Magnetococcus marinus MC-1: one gene and its partner. The main gene of each other region encodes a partner of the protein of the gene in region 2 in a complex. Links are inferred from orthologs where the notes say so. Each region holds a gene or a part of one and is shown on either strand. Other genes may lie near its edges.

The links. Proteins that work in one complex are often made in the same cells at the same time.
Region 1: the proteins of tig (region 2) and rpsG are in contact, whole or in part, in a crystal structure (PDB 3GTY), measured with the Thermotoga maritima proteins. The link is inferred for Magnetococcus marinus MC-1 from one-to-one orthologs. Residues at the interface, in WP_004081061.1 of Thermotoga maritima: Glu122, Val124, Val129, Leu130, Tyr133, Glu188, Gly259, Ile262, Tyr263, Glu266, Ser270, Glu273, Gln274, Glu277, Arg308, Gln311, Ile312, Ser315, Tyr316, Glu325, Arg329, Arg336, Leu363, Phe366, Trp367, Arg373, Leu377, Arg381, Leu384, Glu387; in WP_004081843.1 of Thermotoga maritima: Lys34, Lys52, Lys55, Glu59, Arg62, Gln63, Glu66, Asn67, Lys69, Val71, Arg95, Ala109, Lys110, Lys111, Gly112, Arg113, Pro114, Glu117, Glu121, Ile124, Ala125, Tyr127, Asn128, Asn129, Thr130, Gly131, Lys135, Asp139, Arg142, Met143.

The regions. Positions count from the first base shown.
Region 1 is NC_008576.1:1,050,204-1,054,331, reverse strand. The notes cover bases 1,149-4,128. They hold rpsG (30S ribosomal protein S7), read right to left. Parts: upstream 2,884-4,128; coding sequence 2,413-2,883; downstream 1,149-2,412. Other genes in these bases: rpoC (DNA-directed RNA polymerase subunit beta'), read right to left, coding at 3,584-4,128; rpsL (30S ribosomal protein S12), read right to left, coding at 2,947-3,318; fusA (elongation factor G), read right to left, coding at 1,149-2,334. Outside these bases: tuf (elongation factor Tu), read right to left, coding at 1-222; more of fusA, read right to left, coding at 256-1,148.
Region 2 is NC_008576.1:4,578,318-4,581,432, forward strand. Bases 1-2,810 are described here. They hold tig (trigger factor), read right to left. Parts: upstream 2,165-2,810; coding sequence 836-2,164; downstream 1-835. Other genes in these bases: clpP (ATP-dependent Clp endopeptidase proteolytic subunit ClpP), read right to left, coding at 1-463. UniProt on the Bacillus subtilis protein: Involved in protein export. Acts as a chaperone by maintaining the newly synthesized protein in an open conformation. Functions as a peptidyl-prolyl cis-trans isomerase.

The DNA.
Region 1 (4,128 bases), 3.5 Mb from region 2 along the record:
TGCCTCGGTCTCATACTCAACGTGGGCGGTGGAGATGGTAATACCACGCTCACGCTCTTCAGGAGCGCCGTCAATTTGATCATAGGCGCGAAACTCCGCGCGACCCGCAGCCGCCATCACCTTGGTGATCGCAGCGGTCAATGTGGTCTTACCATGGTCAACGTGGCCAATTGTGCCAATGTTGACGTGGGGTTTAGTACGTGCAAACTTTTCCTTGGCCATTATGACCTCCAAATCTTTCTTAGTTCAGCCGAATTAACCGGTGGTTTTGGCCTTGATCTCTTCTGCAATGGATTTAGGCACCTGGGCATAGTGGCCAAACTGCATGGTAAAGGTCGCACGCCCCTGACTCATTGAACGCAAGTCTGTCGCGTAACCAAACATGCCGGACAAAGGCACTTGTGCCTTGACCAACCTGTTATTGCCAGAATCTTCCATACCTTGGATCTGACCACGGCGGGAGTTCATGTCACCCATGACATCCCCCATGTAATCTTCAGGCGTCTCAACTTCAACATCCATGATGGGCTCAAGCAATACGGGCTTGGCTTTCATGGCGCCCTCTTTGAGACCCATCGAACCGGCGATTTTAAAGGCCATCTCAGAGGAGTCAACTTCATGGTATGAACCATCAAACAGGGTCACTTTGACATCGACCATGGGGAAGCCAACATAGACACCATTGGCCATGGCTTCACCCACACCGTTTTTGACGGCTGGAATATACTCTTTAGGTACAACCCCACCCTTAATGCCATCCACAAACTCGTAACCAGCACCTGGTTCGTTGGGCTCTAAACGCAACCACACATGACCAAACTGACCACGACCACCGGACTGACGTACAAACTTAGATTCATGCTCAACCATTTGGGTAATGGTCTCACGGTAGGCCACTTGAGGCTGACCGACGTTTGCATCAACCTTGAATTCGCGCATCATACGGTCGACGATGATCTCTAGGTGCAGCTCACCCATACCTGAGATAATGGTCTGGTTGGTCTCATGGTCGACCTCAACCCGGAAAGAGGGGTCTTCTTGAGCCAAACGCTGAAGGGCCACACCCATACGCTCTTGGTCAGCTTTGGTCTTGGGCTCCACAGCAATGGCGATAACCGGTGCTGGGAAATCCATTTTTTCAAGAATGATCGGCTTATTTGGATCGCAGAGAGTTTCACCTGTGGTGGTATTTTTCAAACCAACCACGGCACAGATATCCCCAGCACGCACTTCTTTAATGTCTTCACGCTTGTTGGCGTGCATCAACATCAAACGACCGATGCGCTCTTTACGATCTTTGGAGGCATTAAGAACACTGGTACCCGATTCCATAACACCGGAGTAGACACGTACAAAGGTCAAGGTACCGACAAAGGGATCGGTCATGATTTTAAAGGCCAACGCGGCGAAAGGCTCTTCATCCGAAGGCTTACGCACGGCTGCTTCTTCACTATCAGGCAACAACCCTTCGATGTAGGGGGTATCAGAAGGTGAGGGGAAATAATCGACAACGGCATCCAAGAGAAGTTGAACGCCCTTGTTTTTGAAGGCAGATCCACAGAACACAGGTACAAACGCGCTAGAGATAACCGCACGACGCATGCAGGATTTAAACTCTGCAATGGTGATCTCTTCACCTTCCAGATATTTTTCCATTAAGGTGTCATCTTGCTCCAAAGCGGCCTCTAACAGCGCTTCACGAGCTTCTTCGACTTCAGCCTCAATATCCTCAGGGCAATCCAGTACTTCAAACTCTGCACCCAGGGATTCATCGTTGAAAATATAGGCCTTGCGGGTGATCAAGTCCACCATGCCGCGCAGATCTTCTTCAGCACCGATGGGGTACTGAGCAGGGATCGCACGTGCCTTCAGACGGTCCTTCATGGTTTGCACCGCTTTATTAAAGTCGGCACCCATACGGTCCATCTTATTCACGAAGGCCAAACGGGGTACACCATAGCGATCAGCCTGGCGCCACACAGTTTCTGACTGGGGCTGCACACCGGCCACACCACAGAAAACCGCTACGGCACCATCCAAGACACGCAAAGAACGCTCTACCTCAATGGTAAAGTCAACGTGGCCGGGGGTGTCGATAATATTGATGCGGTGCTCTTTCCAGAAACAAGTGGTAGCCGCAGAGGTGATGGTAATGCCACGCTCTTGCTCTTGCTCCATCCAGTCCATGGTGGCAGCGCCCTCATGAACTTCACCAATCTTATGCGAACGACCGGTGTAGTAGAGAATCCGTTCCGTTACTGTCGTTTTACCGGCATCAATATGGGCCATGATGCCAATATTACGTACGTGATCCAGGGCAATTTCTCGAGCCACTGTAATCCCCTGTGTTCTGTAGATTGTCAAAGAACAAAACCTGCTCTGCTCACCACACCGGGTGAGCAGACTTGCAGCTTACCAACGGTAGTGCGCAAACACCTTGTTGGCTTCGGCCATACGATGCGTATCGTCGCGCTTCTTGATGGTCGCACCACGGCCCTGAGAAGCCTCGATCAACTCGGCGGCTAAACGCTCACGCATGGTTTTTTCACCACGGGACCGTGCATAACCAATCAACCAACGAATGGCCAAAGTCTGACGACGCACAGGGCGCACCTCAACCGGCACCTGATAGTTGGCACCACCAACACGGCGGGAGCGCACTTCAAGCGTCGGACGCACATTGTCCACAGCCTCTTTAAACACCTTGATGGGATCTTCTTTTGTGCGCTGTTCGATCAAATCAAAGGCACCGTAGAAGACACGCTCAGCAAGCGACTTTTTGCCGTCTACCATAAGACAGTTCATAAACTTGGCGACAAGCTTATCATTATAACGCGCGTCTGGGATCACCTCGCGCTTGGGCACTTCACGACGTCGTGACATGACCTATCCTTAAACCTGATAATCAGTGAGCAACCCCCTGCCCTAAATGGCAGGAGAAACACATTACTTAGGACGCTTGGCGCCATACTTGGAACGACCCTGCTTACGGTCTTTCACACCCTGGGTATCCAATGAACCACGCAGAATGTGGTAACGCACACCGGGAAGGTCTTTTACACGACCACCACGGATGAGCACCACACTATGCTCTTGCAGGTTATGCCCTTCACCAGGAATGTACGCACTTACTTCGTGACCATTGGTCAGACGTACACGGGCCACTTTACGAAGCGCCGAGTTAGGCTTCTTAGGGGTGGTGGTGTAAACGCGGGTGCAAACACCACGACGCTGGGGGCATGCTTGCAAAGCAGGCACGTTGGTTTTCTTCTTCTGAGGCTTACGGCCCAGACGTACCAACTGGTTAACGGTCGGCATATCAATCTCCACAGAAAACAGGCCTGTTACCTTGCAGCCTTTGGCTACAAAATTTCCAGGCGATATCTCTTAGCAATGGCAGAGGAGGACGAATGATAGCCTGGTTTCGCATGGCTGCGACTTCTGGCTACGTGCTCCCCTTATGGGAATGTTTAAAGGTTAATCATCAAAAGAATTCGCGCATTTTACCTGTTTTTAACATAAATACAAGAAAAAAATATTGGGCAGCAGCCTGCTGCTGCCCAATAGCGCGATCTAAAGACGATTATCCTTCAGTAACTTCACTGGAGCTGGCTACCTTGGCAACGTGTTGCTCGCCACCTTGAGTAGATTTTTCTCCTTTGGTCAAACTGCCCATCTTTTTCAACTGCGACAAAATATTCCCCGTACCAGCAGGGATCAGACGTCCCACAATGACATTCTCTTTTAAGCCATTGAGGGTATCCACACGACCGGAGATCGCCGCTTCAGTCAGCACCCGTGTGGTCTCCTGGAAGGAGGCCGCCGAGATGAAAGAAGGGGTAGAGAGCGAGGCCTTGGTAATGCCCAGCAGTAGCGGTGTACAGGTCGCCACACGACCACCGCGCTTATCGGTCTTGACGTTCTCCAACAGGTAGTCATCTTTTTCTACCTGCTCACCACTGACAAACATGGTGTCACCCGGATCGGTAATCTGCACCTTCTGCAACATTTGGCGAACGATCACCTCAATGTGCTTATCGTTGATACGCACACCTTGCAACCGGTAGACCTCTTGAATTTCGTTGACCATAAAGCGGCACAACTCTTCCAAGCCCAACACCTTGAGAA
Region 2 (3,115 bases):
ACAGCACTTGGTTAAGATTTTCACGAATCCGCAAAATCTCCCGGGCGTGGATCTCAAAATCGCTGGCCTGACCCGAAAAACCCCCTAAAGGTTGGTGAATCATCACCCGCGCGTTGGGTAGTACCAAGCGCTTACCGGCCTCACCCGCTGCCAACAATACCGCGCCCATACTGGCCGCCTGTCCAATACAGAGGGTACTTACACTGGGGCGGATAAACTGCATGGTGTCATAGATCGCCATACCAGCCGTCACCGAACCACCCGGGCTATTGATGTAGAGGTGAATATCCTTTTCAGGATTTTCCGACTCTAAAAAAAGCAGCTGGGCAACCACCAGGTTGGCCATGTGCTCCTCGACTTGGCCCACCAAAAAAACCACCCGCTCCTTGAGCAGACGAGAGTAAATATCGTAGGCGCGCTCGCCCCGGTTGGTGGTCTCCACCACCATTGGCACCAAACTCATGGTATCCATACTCCTAAAAAATCCTTGAAGAAGTGCACCCGGCCCACACTGGCTGCGCGAACGCCTCTCTTTTGTCCATTATCTAACAAAGGACCGTTAGCAAGTTTTGAACCATGGAACGCTATGAAGTTCCCACTTAACGCAGCGGCCATGGTTTATAGGCTGCCCCAATATCCCTTGCCCAAACCAAACCATAAGCTCTAAGTGTATCCCATGAACCCCCACCAGACGCAAGGCGTCATGGTATGAAAAAGGCCCGGAGTGTCCAACACACCGGGCCTTTTTATCTATTACCTTAACCACCTACGCCGCGAAAATGGGCACCCTGTGTCCAAAACAGCCGTAAAATGGTACAATTTTATTCAGCCTGCCTTAACCGCGCTGCGCCACCAACTCTTCAAAAGATTTTTCTTCTTCTGTCACGGTGCCCTGTTCAATCAACCAAGCCACGGTTTTCTCTTCCAACGCGGCACCCCGGAACTCCTCTAAACGCGCCTTATCCTTCTTGAGCTGCGCCTTGAGCTGCTCAGCATAGTCCCCAGCCGCAAACTGCTGCACCAGCGCGTCAATGTGGGCTTCAACCGCCTGATCATCAATTTCCAGATTCTCTTTGCTGACGATACTGCCCATCAACAGACCCAGAATGATGCGCTCTTTGGCCTTTTCAGCGTACTGGTTACGCCAAGTCTCATCGGTAAAACCAAGCTGCTCGGGATCAACCCCTTGACGGCTGTACTCCTCTTTCGCCGTGGCCACCATCTGCTCAATCTCATGATCCACCATCTGACTGGGCAGCTCATTGGGATTGTTTTCCAACAGCAGCTTAAACACCTGCTGTTTCATCTCTTGCTTGGCTACCTTGTCGGCCTCTTTGACCAGACGCTCGTGGATCTCTTGCTTCATCGCCTCCACGCCGCCCTCTTGGACACCGGCTTTTTTCGCCAGCTCTTCGTCCACCTCTGGCAGCTCACGGCTTTCGATGGCTTTTACCACACACTTAAAAATCGCCTCTTTGCCCGCCAACTGGGTACCATGATAATCTTCTGGGAAGGTGACCTTAACCTCCAGCGCATCCCCCCCCTTGGCACCGATAAGCTGATCCTCAAAACCAGGGATAAACCGGTTGGAACCCAGCTCTAACACATAATCTTCCGCTTTGCCGCCCTCAAAGGCTTCACCATCCACAAAGCCCTCAAAATCAAAGGTCATGCGGTCACCGCTGGCAGCCGCCACACCCTCTTGGGTACGATATTCGGCATTGGCCTCGCGTACCCGGGTGATCACCGTCTCAACATCAGAATCCTGGATGGTCACCACCGGTTTGGTCAAGCTCATACCGGTGTAATCCTTGGGCTCAATCACGGGAAAAATCTGAATTTTGGCCGTGTAGGTGAAAGGCTTGCCCTTCTCCAACTCCACCAGATCCAGCTCAGGCTGACCCACGGGGCGTAGCCCTTTTTCCATCAATGCGGTGGGGTATGAATCCCGAAACAGCTGTTCAGCAACCTCAGCCCGGATACTGGCCCCAAAGCGTTGCTCAATCATCTTGGTAGGCACCTTGCCCGCCCGAAAACCAGGGAGACGAACCTGAGCGGCCGTTTTGGTCATTTCTTGGCTGAGTAGCGCATCGACCTTCTCCGCCGCAACGGTGATGGTGATATCGCGATCAAAAAGGCCATTCTCTACAACGTTGACTTCCATGATGAGCACCGGTTTTGGTTTTTTTGAGCGATGAGGTTAAGAAATGTTTACTCGGGAAGAAGAGTTGGTGCGAAAGGGGGGAGTCGAACCCCCACGCCTTGCGGCACTGGATCCTAAGTCCAGCGCGTCTACCAGTTCCGCCACTTTCGCCCACAGCTGGAGGCTGATATCCACCCGACAAACGACATAACAAAAAGAACCCGGCCCTGCAAAGGGCCGGGTCCCATTTTGATCTTGGGGCGATGGACGAGATTTGAACTCGCGACCGCCGGAGCCACAATCCGGAGCTCTACCCCTGAGCTACCACCGCCATAATCATCGTGCGATCCCGACGAAGCCGCTGGCCTAACCACCACCAGCTCATCGAAGAAACCGACTTATATTTAATGTCTCAGCAAAGGAATGGCAAAGTATTTTTTTCCGCTCACGCGATAACCTTGCCCTTTACCCTTGGGTTTAGCCAGAACGATGCCCCTTTTTTTGTGGCAAAGGGGGTGGCGCGCCCGGCAGGACTCGAACCTGCAACCTACGGCTTAGAAGGCCGTTGCTCTATCCAGTTGAGCCACAAGCGCTAACAACCGATACAGTCTCAAGTTCCCAAGGTGGCGGAAAAGCTGGTCGGGGCGAGAGGATTCGAACCTCCGACCCTCGGTTCCCAAAACCGATGCGCTACCAGACTGCGCTACACCCCGAATCCGCAAACGCCAGATAATCCCAACTCTTTTTAAGGCCAACCTATGATAGGCTCCCTCAAAAGGGCCAAAAAAATCCCGTATTGGACACTCTTCCATTTCCGAGAACAGGCAATATACGACAACCCCGCAGGCGTGACAAGTACTATTCGCGCTGCTTTTACACAATCCATTAACAAACCGTCTCAACAGCGCTATAATGCTTCGTTCCGTTTTGCCGTGCCCTTGGTTTAATCTTTCTCAAGGAGCTTGTTGGTAT